4 regions of the Microbacterium sp. ZW T5_45 genome follow, and region 2 is predicted to be linked to each of the others. Evidence: predicted binding sites of a transcription regulator. Region 2 holds the regulator's gene; each other region holds the start of a gene.
The links. The regulator LexA, encoded in region 2, represses DNA repair genes until DNA is damaged. The targets are predictions, from matches to a motif close to TCGAACANNTGTTCGA.
Positions count from the first base shown of each region.

Region 1 (3,969 bases), on a different contig from region 2:
GATGGGCATTCCCCGGCAGCTCCCCAACGCGATCACCGTGGCGCGGATCCCGCTGGCAGTGATCTTCTTCGTGCTGTTGCTCGTCGGCGGCACGTACGGCGACGACGGTCTCGGCATCCGCTGGGCGGCCGCCGCCCTGTTCATCGTCGCGATATCGACGGACTGGGTCGACGGCTACCTCGCTCGACGGTTCGACATCGTCAGCGACTTCGGCAAGCTGTGGGACCCGATAGCAGACAAGCTCCTCACCGGCGCGGGTTTCATCGGTCTCGCGATCCTCGGTGAAGTGCAGTGGTGGATCGTCGCGGTGATCCTCGTGCGCGAGTGGGGGATCACCGTGCATCGTCTCATGATCGTGAACGAGCATGTCGTCGCCGCCGCGTGGATGGGCAAGCTCAAGACCGCAGTGCAGGGCGTCGCGCTGTCGTGGGCTCTGCTTCCGCTGCACGTCGTCATCGGCCTCCCCGCGTGGACGATCGTCACTGCAGTCCTGATGGTGGCGGTCCTCGTCCTCACGGTCGTGAGCGGCGTCGACTACATCGTCGCGCAGGTTCGCGGATCCCGAACTCGGGCATGACCACCGCGTCGGACGTCCGCGAGCTGCTCGTGCAGCGCGACTGGACGCTCGGCATCGCCGAGTCGCTCACCGGAGGTGCAGTCTGCGCGGAGTTCGTCTCGGTTCCCGGCGCCTCTGCGGTTCTCCTCGGCGGGGTCGTCGCATACGCCACGCCCGTCAAGCACACTCTGCTAGGCGTCGACGCCGGGCTTCTCGAGGAATTCGGGCCCGTGCACCCCGAGGTCGCCGCGCAGATGGCCGGGGGAGTGCGCGCAGCAGTGGCAGTGGACGGACGCGCCGCTGACGTCGGACTGTCGACCACCGGGATCGCCGGGCCGGACTCGCCGGACGGACAGCCGGTCGGCACCGTCCACGTGGGCGTCGCGACGCCCGATCGGATCGTCTCGCGTGCGTTCCTCTTCGCCGGCGACCGCGCGGACGTGCGCCGACACGCTGCGGCGGCCGCCCTCGGCACGCTGCTCTCGGTGCTCGCGGAATAGCCGGAGCCGGGAGCGGGTTGATATGGATGTGCTCACATTCAAAGCACAGAGTGAAAAGGTAGATTCTGTGGCAGTTGGTCGTATTAGACTGGCGTTCCCGTCGGGCCGTGGCTCGACGATCCGGATTGGGAGGAGGTTCCGATGATTCTCGTACGACAGGAGATCGGCGACGTGCTGAGGGACTTCCGTCTCCAGAAGGGGCGCACTCTGCGCCAGGTCGCCAGTAAGGCATCGGTCGCACTCGGCTATCTCAGCGAGGTCGAGCGTGGTCAGAAAGAGGCGTCGAGCGAGATCCTCGCGTCCGTCGCGGACGCTCTCGACGTGCCGATCTCGACCATCATGCGCGAGGTCGGCGACCGCATCTCGGTTCTCGAGGGCCTCCAGGTCTTCCCGGACGTCGTTCCTGACGAGCTGGTCGCGTCGATCGAGCCGCAGCTCTCGTTGCGCTGACCGGGTCTTCCGGTTCTCATGCGCCGTAGTGAGTTCCTGCGCGCCGTCGACGCGGAGTTCGATGGACGTGCGTCGTCCCTCGTGAACGACCTCGTGCTCGCGACGCTGTCCGGGAGGACGGCGTCGCAGGCGCTTGACGACGGGGTCCCGCCGCGAGAGATCTGGCTCGCGCTGTGCGCGGCGGCGGACGTGCCGCTCGAGCGACGCCACGGAGCAGGCCGGTTGGAGCCCCGTCGAGGCTGAACCCGGTGTTCGAGTCGTGCGTGACTGCGACACGCCGTTGCATCGCCAATGTCGAAGATGTGTTCGATGAGGCGTAGTGTTCTGCACAACTGGTTCGGAGACGTGCTTCTTCACCGTTTCCGGGATCTCCGATGCAATGTCGGAGGCCCCGCCTACGGTGAAGACATGGCCACCGAGTCATACGCCTTGTCGGAGAGTCACCCCAACCGGGGGAGGCCGCGACAGCCTACAGGCGGCATCACGCGAGCAGAAGGAACACATCATGCCCTCAACCGCAGACCGCGAGAAGGCCCTCGAGTCGGCCCTCGCCCAGATCGACCGCCAGTTCGGGAAGGGCTCGGTCATGCGACTGGGCAGCGACGAGCGTGCACCGGTCGAGGTCATCCCCACCGGTTCCATCGCCCTCGACGTCGCTCTCGGCGTCGGCGGACTGCCGCGGGGTCGCATCATCGAGATCTACGGTCCGGAGTCGTCGGGTAAGACGACTCTCACGCTCCACGCCATCGCGAACGTCCAGCGTGCCGGCGGCATCGCCGCCTTCGTCGACGCCGAGCACGCGCTCGACCCCGACTACGCGGCGAAGCTGGGTGTCGACATCGACCAGCTGCTCGTGTCGCAGCCCGACACGGGTGAGCAGGCGCTCGAGATCGCCGACATGCTGATCCGTTCGGGGGCGATCGACCTCGTCGTGATCGACTCGGTCGCAGCACTCGTGCCCCGTGCCGAGATCGAAGGCGAGATGGGCGATTCGCACGTCGGTCTTCAGGCGCGACTGATGTCGCAGGCGCTCCGAAAGCTCACGGGTGGCTTGAACCAGACCAAGACCACGGCGATCTTCATCAACCAGTTGCGTGAGAAGATCGGCGTCTTCTTCGGCTCGCCCGAGACGACCGCCGGTGGTAAGGCTCTCAAGTTCTACGCCTCCGTGCGACTGGACATCCGTCGCATCGAGACGCTCAAGGACGGCACCGAGGCCGTGGGAAACCGCACCCGCGTCAAGGTCGTCAAGAACAAGATGGCTCCGCCGTTCAAGCAGGCCGAGTTCGACATCCTCTACGGCATCGGCATCTCCCGCGAGGGCAGCCTGATCGACTTCGGAGTCGACCACGGCATCGTCAAGAAGTCCGGATCCTGGTACACGTACGACGGTGACCAGCTCGGACAGGGCAAGGAGAACGCCCGCAACTTCCTGATCAAGAACCCCGACATCGCGCTCGCGATCGAGACGCAGATCAAGCAGAAGCTCGGCATCGCCGGGGCCAGTGACGCTCCGGCCGACGAGCTCGCCGAGCGCCGCCCGGCCTGACAATGATCCATCGCGGCCGTCCGTGAGAGCTCGCTCTCTCGCGGACGGCCGCTGTCATCTCCCGGAGGAGTGGAACAGTGCAAGAGTCCGATCATGTCGCCCCGATCATCCCGCTCTTCGGAGCAGCGAAGCAGCCCGCGACGCGCGCGGACGCGTTCAGCGACGATGCCGTAGGGGATAACCCCCCAGAGGACGACGCCGTAGAGGACGATGCCGTAGGGGCCCCGTCCTCGCCGGCTGTGGTCTCCGACGCCTCGCTCCCCGCAGAGCGCAAGGCAGCCGACGGCGGGTGGAGATCCACGTGGGCTGCACCGACCGGGACGACGCGCTCGGGTCGGTCCGCGGCAGACGCCGTCGGACGAGATCACCCGGCAGGCGGAGCGCCCGGGCGTCGACCGGTGAGACTGCGTGCGCTGAAGGGGCCCGGTGATGAGCAGTCCTCTGCGGAGAACGTGCTCGATGTCGAGACGGTGCGTCAGGCCGCGGAGGCGCTGCTGGTGCGCAAGCTCCGCAGCAGGTCGCTGTCGGAGTCGGAGGCGCGAGCGATCCTGCGAGGTTTCGATCTCGAGGGTCACCGCCTCCCGGGCGAGGGCATCGACGATGTGATCGATGACTTCTGCCGTCGCGGCTACCTCGACGACGCGACTCTGGCGAGTCTGCTGGTGACATCGGGTGTCGAGCGAAAGGGGCAGGGACGCACGGCGCTCGCCCGGTTGATGGCGCAGCGAGGCATCCCTCGAGAGACGATCGATGCCGCTCTGGAAGACGTGCCCGACGACGATTACGAACGCGCCCTCGAGTTCGCGCGGAGCAAGATGCGCTCTCTCGGACGCTTCGATGCCGAGACCGCGAAGCGGCGGCTGTCCGGGCAACTCGCACGTCGGGGGTATCCCGGTGGCGTGGTGTCGTCGGTT
Region 1 covers NZ_JBJDRJ010000007.1:99,353-103,321, reverse strand. The annotation lists gene ACI3KS_RS05465 (DNA translocase FtsK) at 1-2, shown strand, start outside; gene pgsA (CDP-diacylglycerol--glycerol-3-phosphate 3-phosphatidyltransferase) at 2-577, shown strand; gene ACI3KS_RS05455 (CinA family protein) at 574-1,056, shown strand; gene ACI3KS_RS05450 (helix-turn-helix domain-containing protein) at 1,198-1,506, shown strand; gene ACI3KS_RS05445 (DUF3046 domain-containing protein) at 1,525-1,749, shown strand; gene recA (recombinase RecA) at 2,012-3,055, shown strand; gene ACI3KS_RS05435 (regulatory protein RecX) at 3,133-3,969, shown strand, end outside.
Region 1: the regulator LexA is predicted to act here: its motif matches at 1,801-1,816, upstream of recA (recombinase RecA).

Region 2 (3,969 bases):
GGCAGAGCGCGCGATGCGCACCCGCAATCGCATGGGGGACTGATCCGCGCAGGTCAGTGCGACCAGACCCTCTGCAGGAAGGCGACCTCCCGTTCGAGAGCATCGATGATGGTCTCCGCTGCCCGGAAGCCGTGGCCCTCGGCGGGATAGAGCACGTACTCGTGGTCGATCCCGTGCTCCGCGAGCGCATCGCGGATCGCCTCGGACTGCGCCGGCGGCACGACCCGATCCTCGCCACCCTGGAGCAGCAGCACCGGCACGCGGATGCGGTCCGCATGAGTCAGTGGGGATCGCTCGATGTACAGCGCCTCTGCATCGGGGAGAGGCCCGACGAGGCCTTCGATGTACGACGCCTCGAAGTCGTGCGAGTGCTCGACGAGCGCGCGGAGGTCGCCGACGCCGTAGCGGCTGATGCCGGCGGAGAAGACGCCGCCTCGCACGAGTGCGGAGAGCACGGTCCATCCTCCTGCAGAGCCTCCCCGGATGGCGAGGCGGTCCGGGTGCGCGAGTCCTGCATCGACGAGTCCGCGGGCCGCCGCGATGACATCGTCGACATCGACCACTCCCCATCCGCCGCGAAGCCGATCACGATAGTCGCGTCCGTACCCGGTGGATCCGCCGTAGTTCACGTCCAGCACGCCGATGCCGCGGCTCGTGTAGAACGCGATCGCGGACGACGCCGCACCCGTCACGTGCGCGGTGGGACCGCCGTGCACCAGGACGATGTAGGGAGCGGGTCCGAGGGACGGCGCGTTGACCTCGGGATTGGCGGGCTCGTAGGCGAAGGCGTGCACCGGGCCGTGTCGACCGTCGACGACGAGCGGTTTCGCGGCGGGCATCCAAGCGGCGTCGACCGCCTCTCCGCCCGTGACGGTCGTCGCGACACCCGTGTCCGCGTCCAGCAGCCATACTCCGGGGGTCACGGTCGAGCCGTTGCCGCTGAGCAGAACCAGGGATCCGGATGCGTCATCGACGCTGACATGGCCGTCGGCGGGGACGTGCACCGGGCGCGCGCCTCCGTCGGCATCGATGACGACGACCTGATCGCGCCCCTCGGTGCGGACGGCGACGATGCGACCTTCGTCGAGCGGCTGGAACCACCGGTTGCCGAGAACCCAGAGCCCGTAGCCGATGTCGGCATCGGCGGGGGCGATGATGAGCGGATCGCCCATCGTCGCGACGCCGTCGACCGGAACGCGCCGCAACGACCAGCGGCCCTCCGGGTCATCCGAGAACACGAGCTCGTCATCGCCGGTCCACTCGGGCTGAAGAGCCGCTCGCGACGGCACAACGGTCTCGCCGCCGTCGAATGCGCGCACGTGCAGGTGCGCCTCGTCCCACGGCATCCGTCGACCGCTCCACTGCACCCACGCGACGCGCGTCCCGTCGGGGGAGAGCGACGGATGCGCGTAGAAGTCGGCGCCGCTCGAGATCGTCCGGATCAGGTCCGGCCGATCGGCCGCCGACCCGTCCACGGGGATCTCGATGAGCGCCCGCAGATGGGGATCGGTGGACAGATCCTCTCTTACGGCGAAGAGTCGTCCCTGCTGCAGCCGTAGTCCGCCGTGAGCGGGTCCGGCGGGGGTCAGTGGCACCGGGGCGAGGCCCGGTTCCAGGCGGTGGACACGCTGATCGCGTGCGTCCACGAAGTACAGGATCGCCTCGTCGTCGGCTGTCCAGGCGCCTCCGCCGTACTCGTGCACCCGGGAACGTGCGCTCCATGGTGCGGGCAGCACCATCGAACCCGCGCTGCTGCGCACGGTCACCCGTCCGCCTTCCGCGGGAACGGACTCGCCCCACCAGATCTCGTCGCCGACGAAACGCGCTCCATCGATCCGCGGTGTGGATGCCGCGACCGATGCGGCGGTGACGGGAGAAGGCCAGAGAGCGAACGGCGACGACATGCTTCGAGCCTAGAGCGACCCGCCGGCGGGGCAGACGGAGACGGGGGCGTCAGACGGCGCGGAGCACCGCCACGACCTTGCCGAGGACGACGGCTTCGTCGCCCAGGATCGGCTCGAACGCCGAGTTCCGCGGGAGCAGCCAAGTGTGACCGTCGCGACGACGCAGCACCTTGACCGTGGCCTCGCCGTCGAGCATCGCGGCCACGATCTCTCCGTTTTCCGCACTGTGCTGGGAACGGACGACGACCCAGTCGCCGTCGCAGATGGCGGCGTCGATCATCGACTCGCCGGAGACCTTCAGCATGAACAGGTCACCCTTGCCAACGAGCTGACGCGGCAGCGGGAAGATCTCCTCGACCTGCTGATCGGCGGTGATCGGCACGCCTGCGGCGATGCGCCCGACCAGGGGCACCAGGGCCGCATCGCCCACGGGGGTCGCGACGTCCGCCGGATTCTCAGCGGACGTGCCGGGAAGATCGATGAGCACTTCCATCGCGCGGGTCTTCCCCGGGTCGCGCCGAAGGTAGCCGCTGAGTTCGAGCTGTCCGAGCTGATGCGTGACGCTGGAGAGCGACTTGAGGCCGACGGCGTCGCCGATCTCGCGCATGCTCGGCGGATAGCCGTGCCGACTGATCGAGGACTGGATCACCTCGAGGATCGCCATCTGCTTGGGGCTGAGGCTCTTCCGACGACGGGTGCGCGGGACATCGCTCGCCGGTGCGGAGTTCTCGCTCATCATGCTCCTTCAGTACGCGGATCCGGTGCCGCGGATCGAATGTCGGAGGCCCGTGGTGGGGTGTCCGTATCGAAACCGTATCCGAGAAACGGTCGGTCCTGGAATATCCGTTCGAGCGTGTCGCAGAATCCGGGGCCCGGGTTTCGAAGAATGCTTGACAGGGAATCGAACTCGAAGATATCTTCGGAACGTAGCTTCGCATCAACGGCTCCCGGCCGAGTCGCGGATGCGAACGCTACGCCAACTTCAGCAGAGGGAGCACGACATGAGCACCATCACCTTCACCGCAGCGGTCACCCCGGCTCGTCCGGCTACGCGCCTGCGGCTGACGGCACGCGGTCGACGTGTGCTGCTCGCTCTCGCTTCGGTGCCTCTTGCGGCGGGGATCGCGATCGCCGCCCTGTCCGGCGGCAACGCCGTCGCATCGAACGAACAGGTCGCGACTCCGAGCTTCGAGACCGTGACGGTCATGCCCGGCGACACGCTGTGGTCCATCGCCGAGTCCGTCGCACCTCAGGCCGACCCCCGCGAGGTCATCGGCGAGATCACGCGCCTCAATGCTCTCCACGGTGGCACCCTGCAGATCGGTGACGAGATCGCCATTCCTGCCGCGTACTCGGACTGACGGCATCGTTCTGTCGCCCCTGGGCCGTTCATCGGACGTCACCGAGGGAACCCGCTGCGTCAACGGGTTCTAGCATGGGAAGGGTGACCGTCTCTCTCGCCGACCTTCCGCTCCGCGACGACCTGCGCGGACTCACCCCGTACGGGGCTCCGCAGGTTCCGCTGCCCATCGCCCTCAACGTCAACGAGAACACGCATCCGGTTCCGGATGCCGTCGCGAGCGACATCCTCGATGACATCGCCGTCGCGATCAGAGACGTCAACCGCTACCCGGACCGGGAGTTCACGACGCTGCGTGAGGGTTTCGCGGAGTATCTCGGTCACGGCTTGACGGCCGATCGGATCTGGGCCGGCAACGGTTCGAACGAGGTCCTCCAGCACATCCTGCAGGCTTTCGGCGGACCGGGACGTACGGCGTTCGGATTCGCGCCCACGTACTCCATGTATCCGCTGATCGCTCAGGGGACGGGCGCACGCTGGATAGCCGGCACGCGTGAGCCGTACTACACCATCACGCCGGAAGAGGCTGCCGCCCAGGTGCGCGAGGCCGACCCCGACGTCATCCTCCTCTGCTCTCCGAACAACCCCACGGGCACCCCTCTCGGGCTCGACGTGGTCGAGGCCGTGTACGAGGCCGCGCACGGGATCGTGGTCGTGGACGAGGCGTATCAGGAGTTCGCCCCTCGCGATGCGCCGTCTGCTCTC
Region 2 covers NZ_JBJDRJ010000020.1:27,347-31,315, forward strand. The annotation lists gene smpB (SsrA-binding protein SmpB) at 1-43, shown strand, start outside; gene ACI3KS_RS11660 (S9 family peptidase) at 54-1,904, opposite strand; gene lexA (transcriptional repressor LexA) at 1,954-2,640, opposite strand; gene ACI3KS_RS11670 (LysM peptidoglycan-binding domain-containing protein) at 2,906-3,265, shown strand; gene ACI3KS_RS11675 (histidinol-phosphate transaminase) at 3,340-3,969, shown strand, end outside.

Region 3 (3,969 bases), on a different contig from region 2:
TCGTTCAATGATCCGGTCGGCTCGAACATGGATCCGGCGACGATCGCGAAGCTCTACGGCAGCGAGGATCCGCGCACGCAGCACTCGTGGGAGTCGGTCACCTCCGCCTATGACGGTCCGATGCGCTTCTATGCGACGATGACCGATCTGTCGCAGGATCCGACGGGGAGCGAGCGCACCGCGCGCGAGGCGCAGAGCGCGCGGACCGGCGAGCCGCTCGAAGGTCTGCAGCTGTTCGTGATGGCGAACGCGGTGCTGAGCGACGACGATCGCGAGGCGTACGAGAAGAAGCTCGAGGAGTACCCGGGCTACTACTGAGGGCTGTTGCGATTCGCGGGTCGTGTGCGGGTCGCGGGTGCTCTGCGATTCGCGGGTCCTGTGCGATTCGCGGGTCCTCTGCAGGTCGCGGGCCAGGTGCAGCGCTCGGAGAGCGAGTATCCGAAGGACGCACCTCGAGGGCCCAGTCCCACAGTCCCAGTCCCAGGCCCAGTCCCAGTCCCAGGCCCAGGCCCAGGCCCAGGCCCAGGCCCAGGCCCAGGCCCAGGCCCAGATCGATACCGAGACTCAGGGTCTCGGAGACGGTCACCGTGGAGCGTGTCGATGTCAGCCCGCTCGTGCAGTACTGGCGGCATGTGCTGCCGGTTCGGTGGGTTGGAGGATGGGTCGTGGGGTGCGCCATCTGCGGGCGGGGTCCCACCAGCCCGGACCCCGGATCTCGGGCACCCCATGGTTCATGCGGATCTCCCACCCCGACGTGTCCAACGACCGGTGATGCCACCAGCACAACGGGACCCCGTTGTCCGTATGCGTCGGCCCACCCCGAGCATGCTCGGTCACATGGTGGATCTCGCACCACGACGCCGGCACATGACACCCCGGGATCAGACACTCCTTATCCCGGAGGATGATCGCCCGGCGTTGGTGGACCGTGAAGATCCGGTCGGTGACACTGATTCCCACGATCCGACCCTCATCCATCAGCACCCGCTGGATCGCCCCGGTGCAGGCGGTGTGCGTCGCAACAGAGACCGGGACGTGGGCGAGGGACCCGTTGTCCGTTCCCGGAGCACCCGGGATCCGCGCCCACCCGGAACCTGTCGCCAGGTCCGACACGTTCACGTGCACCACGAGCGTCGGCGACGCCCCACCCAGAGACGGGGTGTCCTCATGCCGGGCCGCGATTCCCAGCGCGGCAGCGAGAGCGTCATGTCGCTTCATCCCCGCATCACGGTTATCCATCCGGGCTGCGTCCGGCATCGGACCGGCGCACGAGCGGCACCCGTCGCAGACCGCCCCGTCACACGCGGCCTCGCCGCACGCGGCCCCGTCGCAGGCAGCCTCGCCGCCGGTGGAATCCTCACGTCCGGCGTTCCCGATCGCGGTTTCCCCCTCGATGCATCCCCCGTCGGACGGCGCGAAGTGCACACCAGCGGGCACGGGCGCGCCGCCGACTTTCGGGTTGTTGTACGCGTCGAAGATCAACTGCAACTGTGCGGCGACCTCCGGCAGCAGGTTCCCGGTGATGGAGTGGAGGCCGTTCTTCGCGGCCCCGATCCTCACGAACCGCCGCGACGACGCATCCCTGTCCTTCGGCTCCGCCCCATCCGGGTCCAACACCGCCGCGAGATACTGGGCAGCGTTGCGCAACTCCCCCGGCGTCGCCGGCGGACCCTGACGAACACCCCGCCCCGCGCCATCCGACGCCGCCGACGCCGCATCAGCGCCGTCTCGATCGCTGCCGTCCCTTTCGGCACCCGCACCACCGTCGCCACCGGTCTCGCCGTCAGCATCCACGTCCGTATCCCCAGCGTCCCGGTGCCCGCGTGCGAACCCCGCCAACAGCTCATCCGCCGCCAACCGGTCCTCCGGACGCAACCTGTCCTGGATCGCCTCCAACGGGCCGATCGCCGCGAGAAACCCCGCCACCCCGATCACCCCGTCCAACAGCACCTCCCGCAGCAGCGGCCACTTCGCCGGAAGACGATCCCCCGACGACAAGCTCAGATCCCGCCGCACTGCGGCCGCGACCCGGATCGTCTTCCCCGCTGCCGCGGCATCCGTCAACAACGCCCGCTGCAACAACTCATTCATCCCCGCGCATCCGAACCGGTGCCCGAACTCCACATCCGCACACGCGACGGCCTCGACCGTCACCGCATCCGTCAACCGGCCGATCTCCCCCAACCGCCGCAACACGACCGCGCGGTCCTCATCCGACAGCCCCGCCAGAACATCCCCGGACAGCACCTCACGCAGGCCATCAACAGCCTTGCCGAGAGCAGCATCCGTGATCGGGTTCATACCCCTAGTGAACACCGGGCCACCGACATTCCCGTCCCGAGAATCCCCAGATCAACATCCAAAACCGAAATACCGGGATAGAGCGCGACGCCCCCGCTGAGCGACACACAGGTACACGAGAGGAGAACACACACGGGAGGAGAACACACGATCGGGAGGAGAAACCCACCCGATTCCTCCGCCCGAACGCGACGTCTCCTCCCGAACGCGAGATCTCTTCCCGAACGAGCGAGACCCCGAACACGCGACAAGACCCACCACCGAACACTCCCTCGACGACAGCCCTCAGCCGCCGAGAGTGAGGAGCATCCGCGCCAAGGCGTACCGAGTATGCCCCCGCGGCGTCCTCGGGTCGTAACCGAGCACGCCGATGAGGGCGGTGAGCCGCTCCTGAACACTCGAATGGTGCCTGCCGAGGCGGACCGACGCCGCACGAACGCTCCGCTCGTCGGCCACCGCATCCAGCAGTTCCACGCTCCGGGAGTCGAGGCGGGCCAGCGCCGCCGCATCCGGATGCCCTCCGCCCGACTCCGCCGCCTCCGCGACCAGCAGGGCCGCGCCCAGGCTCGCTGCGTCGATCACCGGCTCATCGTCCGTCGTCAGGCGAACCGCAACGAGCGCTGCCGTCCACGACGCCGGCAGGCCGTCTCCCGCCGCGACGAGTCCGACGCCGAGACGCGGTGCACCGCCCTCGCGCCACGCCGTCGCGGGGTCGACCTCGGCACGCACGATCGTGGCGCGATTCAGACCATGCCGAGTGGCGACGATGGCCGACGGATGCTGCGGCAGCGGCGCCGGATCGGGCGGGGACGCGACGACTCTCATCGCTCCACCGTCGAGGCGCAATCGGCTCGCCGCACCGCCTCGCTCGTCCGCGCTCGCATAGGAGCTGATCGCCAGCTCGACGGCGCTCTCCTGGCCGATCGTCCGCCTCGCCCTGACGATCCCGAGCGAGAGGCAGAGGCGTTCGAGGATCATCGCATCGTTGCTGTGAGGATCCCCGTCGCGCTCGATCCACGCCACAGCATCCGGTCCGCTCTCTCTGAGCGGCCACGCATCGTCGACAGGTCCCGGGTCGATGCGCACGCCGTCTGCACGCAGCGCACGACCTGCCGCCCGTCACGGTGTCCGACCGTCGTGCCGCTGAGGACCGCGGCTCCGCGCAGCATGCTCTCGACGCCCACCGAGCGAGCGACCAGCGCATCGAAGTAGGAGACTACCTTGAGGGTCTCGCTCGCGTCGGGGTCGAGGGCGGTGAGCCGCCCCAGCAGGTCTTGCATATCGGGCTCCATCGCGCGGGGATTCCACCCTACGCCGCTCCCACCTGGGGACGGCCGTTCGGATGCCGGTGGCGCGGGCCCCGGCATCCGAACGCGGGTTCGGCGAGAAGCGCCGGCCCGGGCGCATCCGAGCGGGAAGCCAGGCGCCCCGGTCCCAGCTGGTGAGCAGGTCTCAGGCGCCGAGGAGGCGGTTCACCCAGCTGTCGCGCGCCGCGAGCATCGCCTGCGACACCGCGGCGTGCGGCGCGAAGCTGTCGAACCCGTGGAAGCCGCCCGCGAACACGTGCAGTTCGGCCTGGACACCCGCCTCCCACAGCTTCGTCGCGTACGCGACGTCCTCGTCGCGGAACACCTCGGCGCTGCCGGCGTCGATGAACGCGGGCGGCAG
Region 3 covers NZ_JBJDRJ010000015.1:75,400-79,368, reverse strand. The annotation lists gene ACI3KS_RS10070 (hypothetical protein) at 1-318, shown strand, start outside; gene ACI3KS_RS10065 (DUF222 domain-containing protein) at 604-2,301, opposite strand; gene ACI3KS_RS10060 (hypothetical protein) at 2,587-3,279, opposite strand; gene ACI3KS_RS10055 (hypothetical protein) at 3,276-3,581, opposite strand; gene ACI3KS_RS10050 (alpha/beta hydrolase) at 3,754-3,969, opposite strand, start outside.
Region 3: the regulator LexA is predicted to act here: its motif matches at 2,441-2,456, upstream of ACI3KS_RS10065 (DUF222 domain-containing protein).

Region 4 (3,969 bases), on a different contig from region 2:
ACATCACTCGTCGCGGCGGCGGGTCCGTGTAGACGCGGCCCAGTGGGCTCGTCCATTCGATGTCGCCGCCGGGGATCTGGCGGGCGGTCCACCTCGAGCCGTCGTCCATGTCCGGATGCTTCAGCAGATGATGCCCGGCGCAGAACGCGCTGAGGTTGTCGAGGCTGGTCGCCCCGCCCTTCGCGTGGTCGTGGTTGTGGTCGAACTGACACCTGTGCACCGGCATCCGGCATCCCGGGAATCGGCAATGCGGGTCGCGCGCTCGGAGGAACCGGCGCATGCCCTCGGTCGGTGCATACGAGTCGGTCGCCGTGATCATTCCGGTGTGGTCGAGGAAGAGCCGCGACCAGCTCGTGGTGCATCTCGCCAGGTCGCGGGCGACATCGGGATCGATCGGTCCCTTGCCGTCGTGCTCGGCAGGGCGATCGTCGTCGCCCGCGAGCGTGGAACCCGCGACCGTCACCTGCACCCGCCCGCGGATGTTCTCGAGACCGGATCCGTGCACCGCACCGGGATCGGAGCCGAGCAGCAGATCCGTGAGCAGGTCGGCGCGCACCTGGTCGAGAGTCCGTTCGTCGCCCGCCACGTGCTCGATGTCGGCTGACGACGGATCGACGAGTGGATCGCTCGTGAATGTGTCGCCGTGGCCGAAGATGACGAAGTCGTCGAGGGCGGGGTCGCTCGGATCCAGCGAGCCGGGGTAGATCGGATCGGCGCCCACGTCGATCACATCGGGATCCAGGCAAGGATCCCGGTCGTCGCGGGTGCGGATCACCTCGTTCGCCATCTGAGTCAACCGGTCGAAGATCGCTGCGGCCAGGTGCTCGGGGAGCACGACCTGCAGCAGCGCCAGCCCGTCGTCGGCGGGGCGGACCGTCACCGTCCGCTCAGATGCCGCACGGCGCTGACGCTCGACGACCGTCTCGCCGGCCAGCGCGGCGGCGATGGAGCGAGCGTACGCCCGGGTTCGAGCCGGGGTGTCGTTCTCGGCGACGACGATGCTGGCGGTCTCGAAGACGGTCTGCGTCTCGGGCTCGACTGCTCGCGCAGCGATCGCCTCGCGCACGACCGAGCCCGCCCCGACGATCTCGCGTGCGTGCGCTGCCGTGATGTCGCCGCGGTGAAGTGCATCTCGGACCAGGGGGTAGTGGTTCTCGATGAAGTACGCGTCGGCGAAGGCGCGGTCGGCGGTGCCCTGCGGGATGCGACCGGCGGCGGAGTACTCGGCGACCATGGACCGGTGGATCGCGTCACGGTGGAAGGAGTTGCCCTTGGTGTCGCGGTCGCGGAGCCGGATGCGCTCGGCGAGCAGGGCGGATGACTCCGCTTCGAGCAGGGCGATCCGTCGACGTGTGTCGACCCACGCGTCGAGCAGAGCCCGTCGCTGGTCGAGTTCGTCGCCGATGTCCATGGATCGAGTATAGTACAAATATTCGAAACTGGGAAGAGGGGGAGAAGGAAATGCATGAACACGACAAGGGATCGTTGCGTTCCTGTGAACTGCGACCAGACAACTGGAGGGGTGCCGCTGGCAGACTGGTCACATGGTGACGTTGCTGCTGGATCAGACGCAGCTCGAGGTCGTGCTCTCGCCGCTCGAGCGCGTCTCGACCTTCCGCCGTGAGAACATCCGCATCGCGCGTGACACCATCGCGAAGGTGCAGCTCACCGACGATGCCTGGACCTGGCTCAGAGGCGTCCCCAACCCGGGGACGCACATCCCCGGTATCCTCGCCGCGGGATCGTGGAAGGCTGCGGGAAGTCTGGACTTCGTCCTGATCCGCCGACACCGTCCGAGCGTCGTCATCGACCTCGAGGGCGACGATGAGTTCCGGCGGCTTATCCTCACGACGAAGCACGGACTCGCGCTCACCCAGGCGCTGAGACTCGACGTCTCGGATGAACCGGCCGACGTCGAGGAGATCGTCGCCACCTCACCCATCCCGGTATCCAAGGGGAGTCGCCGTCCGGTGATCCGGCCGCGACCCGCCTGAGCCGGCTGCGCACGCCAAGCGGCACGGCTCGGATTCGGATGCTGCCGCGGAGGGGTGCGTTCGACGCCAGGGGCCCGGCACCCGGGTGTCGTCGTCGCGATTATGCGCGGAAGACGAAGACCCCGCCACGCGGGATCGCGCGGCGGGGTCCTCGTCAGTCCTAGGCGTGATCAGCCGTGGTGGTGCTCATCGCCGTGGCTGGTCTGCTCGGCGTCGTCGCCCTCGCTGTGGTCGGAGCCCTCGTGCTCGGAGCCCTCGTGCTCGGAGCCCTCGTGCTCGGAGCCCTCGTGCTCGGAGCCCTCGTGCTCGGAGCCCTCGTGCTCGGAGCCCTCGTGCTCGGAGCCCTCGTGCTCAGAGTCCTCGTGCTCCGCGCCCTCGAGCTCTTCGTCATGGGGCTGCGCATCCGCAGCCGTTGCATCGTCCTCGGACTCTTCCGAGCCGCTCGTCTCGGGGACGGAGTCGACGACACCCGTGCTCGCGACCGCCCACGGCGCTCCGTGGTCGTCGGATCCGTCTTCCGCAGCATCCTGTTCATCGGAGCCGGACTCGTGAGCCTCGCTCTCCGCAAAGTCGGAGTCGGCGTCAGGGTTGGCATCGGAGTCGGAACCCGAGCCAGTCTCTTCGGAGTCGGAGTCGGAGTCGGAGTCGGAGTCGGAGTCGGAGTCGGGGTCGGGGTCGGGGTCGGAAGTTGCGGCATCGCCGTCCGCAGACTCCGCACCCGCCTGGTCCGAACTCGCCGCGTCCGCGTCGCTCAGCGGATACGACTGCGGCTCATCCTCGTAGTACGCGCGCGCGGCTGCGGCCAGCATCGAGCTCACGGCCGCGGAACGCGGATCCTCGTCCTGGCCGGCCTCGTCGTCCTCGCCGTCGCCGGCCTCATCGATTCCAGCGCCCTCCGCAGCCGCCGAATCGACACCGGCCGAATCGACGTCGCCCGAGTCGACGGCATCCGCGGCCTCATCGTCTCCAGAGCGATCGATCGGGTCGGCATCCGAAGCGTCGGCGGCCGCATCATCCGAAGGCTCGGCGTGCTCGGCGGCTGCCGCCGCCCAACTGCGGCGCGAGCGCAGCGCAGCCGTCTCGCCGGTCGACGTCGGCACGGGTTCCGCCGCGGTGTCCTCCGAAGCCTCAGCGCTCTCGGCATCGTCCGAGAGCTCGTCGAAGATGGAGGGCTCCTCAGCGGTGGTGGAGCCCGCACCGAAGAGGATGTCGTCGAACGAGGGTCCCGACTGAGCGATCGGCTCATCGAGATCGTCGATCGTCTCGGTCTCGGCCGACTCGCCCGAGTTCTCCGACGCCTCGGCAGTCGCAGCGTCCACAGGGATCACTGCGATGGCATGCGTGGCGTCGTCGGCCTCACCCTCGACGGCATCCGGGTCCGCATCCGATGCTTCCGCCGAAACGGATCCGTCCGCCACGACCGGCTCAGGCACGACCGTCTCAGGCACGACCGGCGACACCGCGATCTCCGCGCGGGGCTCGAAACGGCCGTTGCGCACGAGGTCGATGAAGACGTCCTCGAGGGTCGGTCCGCGCTGCACGAGCGTGCTCAGCGCGATTCCCGCGGCCGCGGCGACAGCCCCGACGGTCTTGGCGTCCCCGCCCCGCACCGTGAGGCCGGACCGCAGCACCTCGATCTCGAAACCGGCGGTCGAAAGTGCCGTGGTCAGTGCTCCGCGGTCGGCGGCGTCCACCACGACCGCGCCGTTCGCAGGATCGGCGAGCTTCTCGATGTCGCTGGAGAGCACGAGGCGGCCCTTCGACAGCACGAGAACGTGATCGGCGACCTGCTCGACCTCGCTCAGCACGTGCGACGACACGATGACCGTGCGTCCTTCGTCGGCGAGCCGGCGCATGAGAAGGCGCATCCAGCGGATGCCTTCGGGGTCGAGGCCGTTCGCCGGCTCGTCGAACACCAGGGTGCCGGCGTCGCCGAGCAGTGCGTGCGCGACGCTCAGTCGCTGGCGCATGCCAA
Region 4 covers NZ_JBJDRJ010000048.1:6,139-10,107, reverse strand. The annotation lists gene ACI3KS_RS17585 (DUF222 domain-containing protein) at 1-1,411, opposite strand, end outside; gene ACI3KS_RS17580 (hypothetical protein) at 1,545-1,994, shown strand; gene ACI3KS_RS17575 (ATP-binding cassette domain-containing protein) at 2,165-3,969, opposite strand, start outside.
Region 4: the regulator LexA is predicted to act here: its motif matches at 1,422-1,437, upstream of ACI3KS_RS17585 (DUF222 domain-containing protein).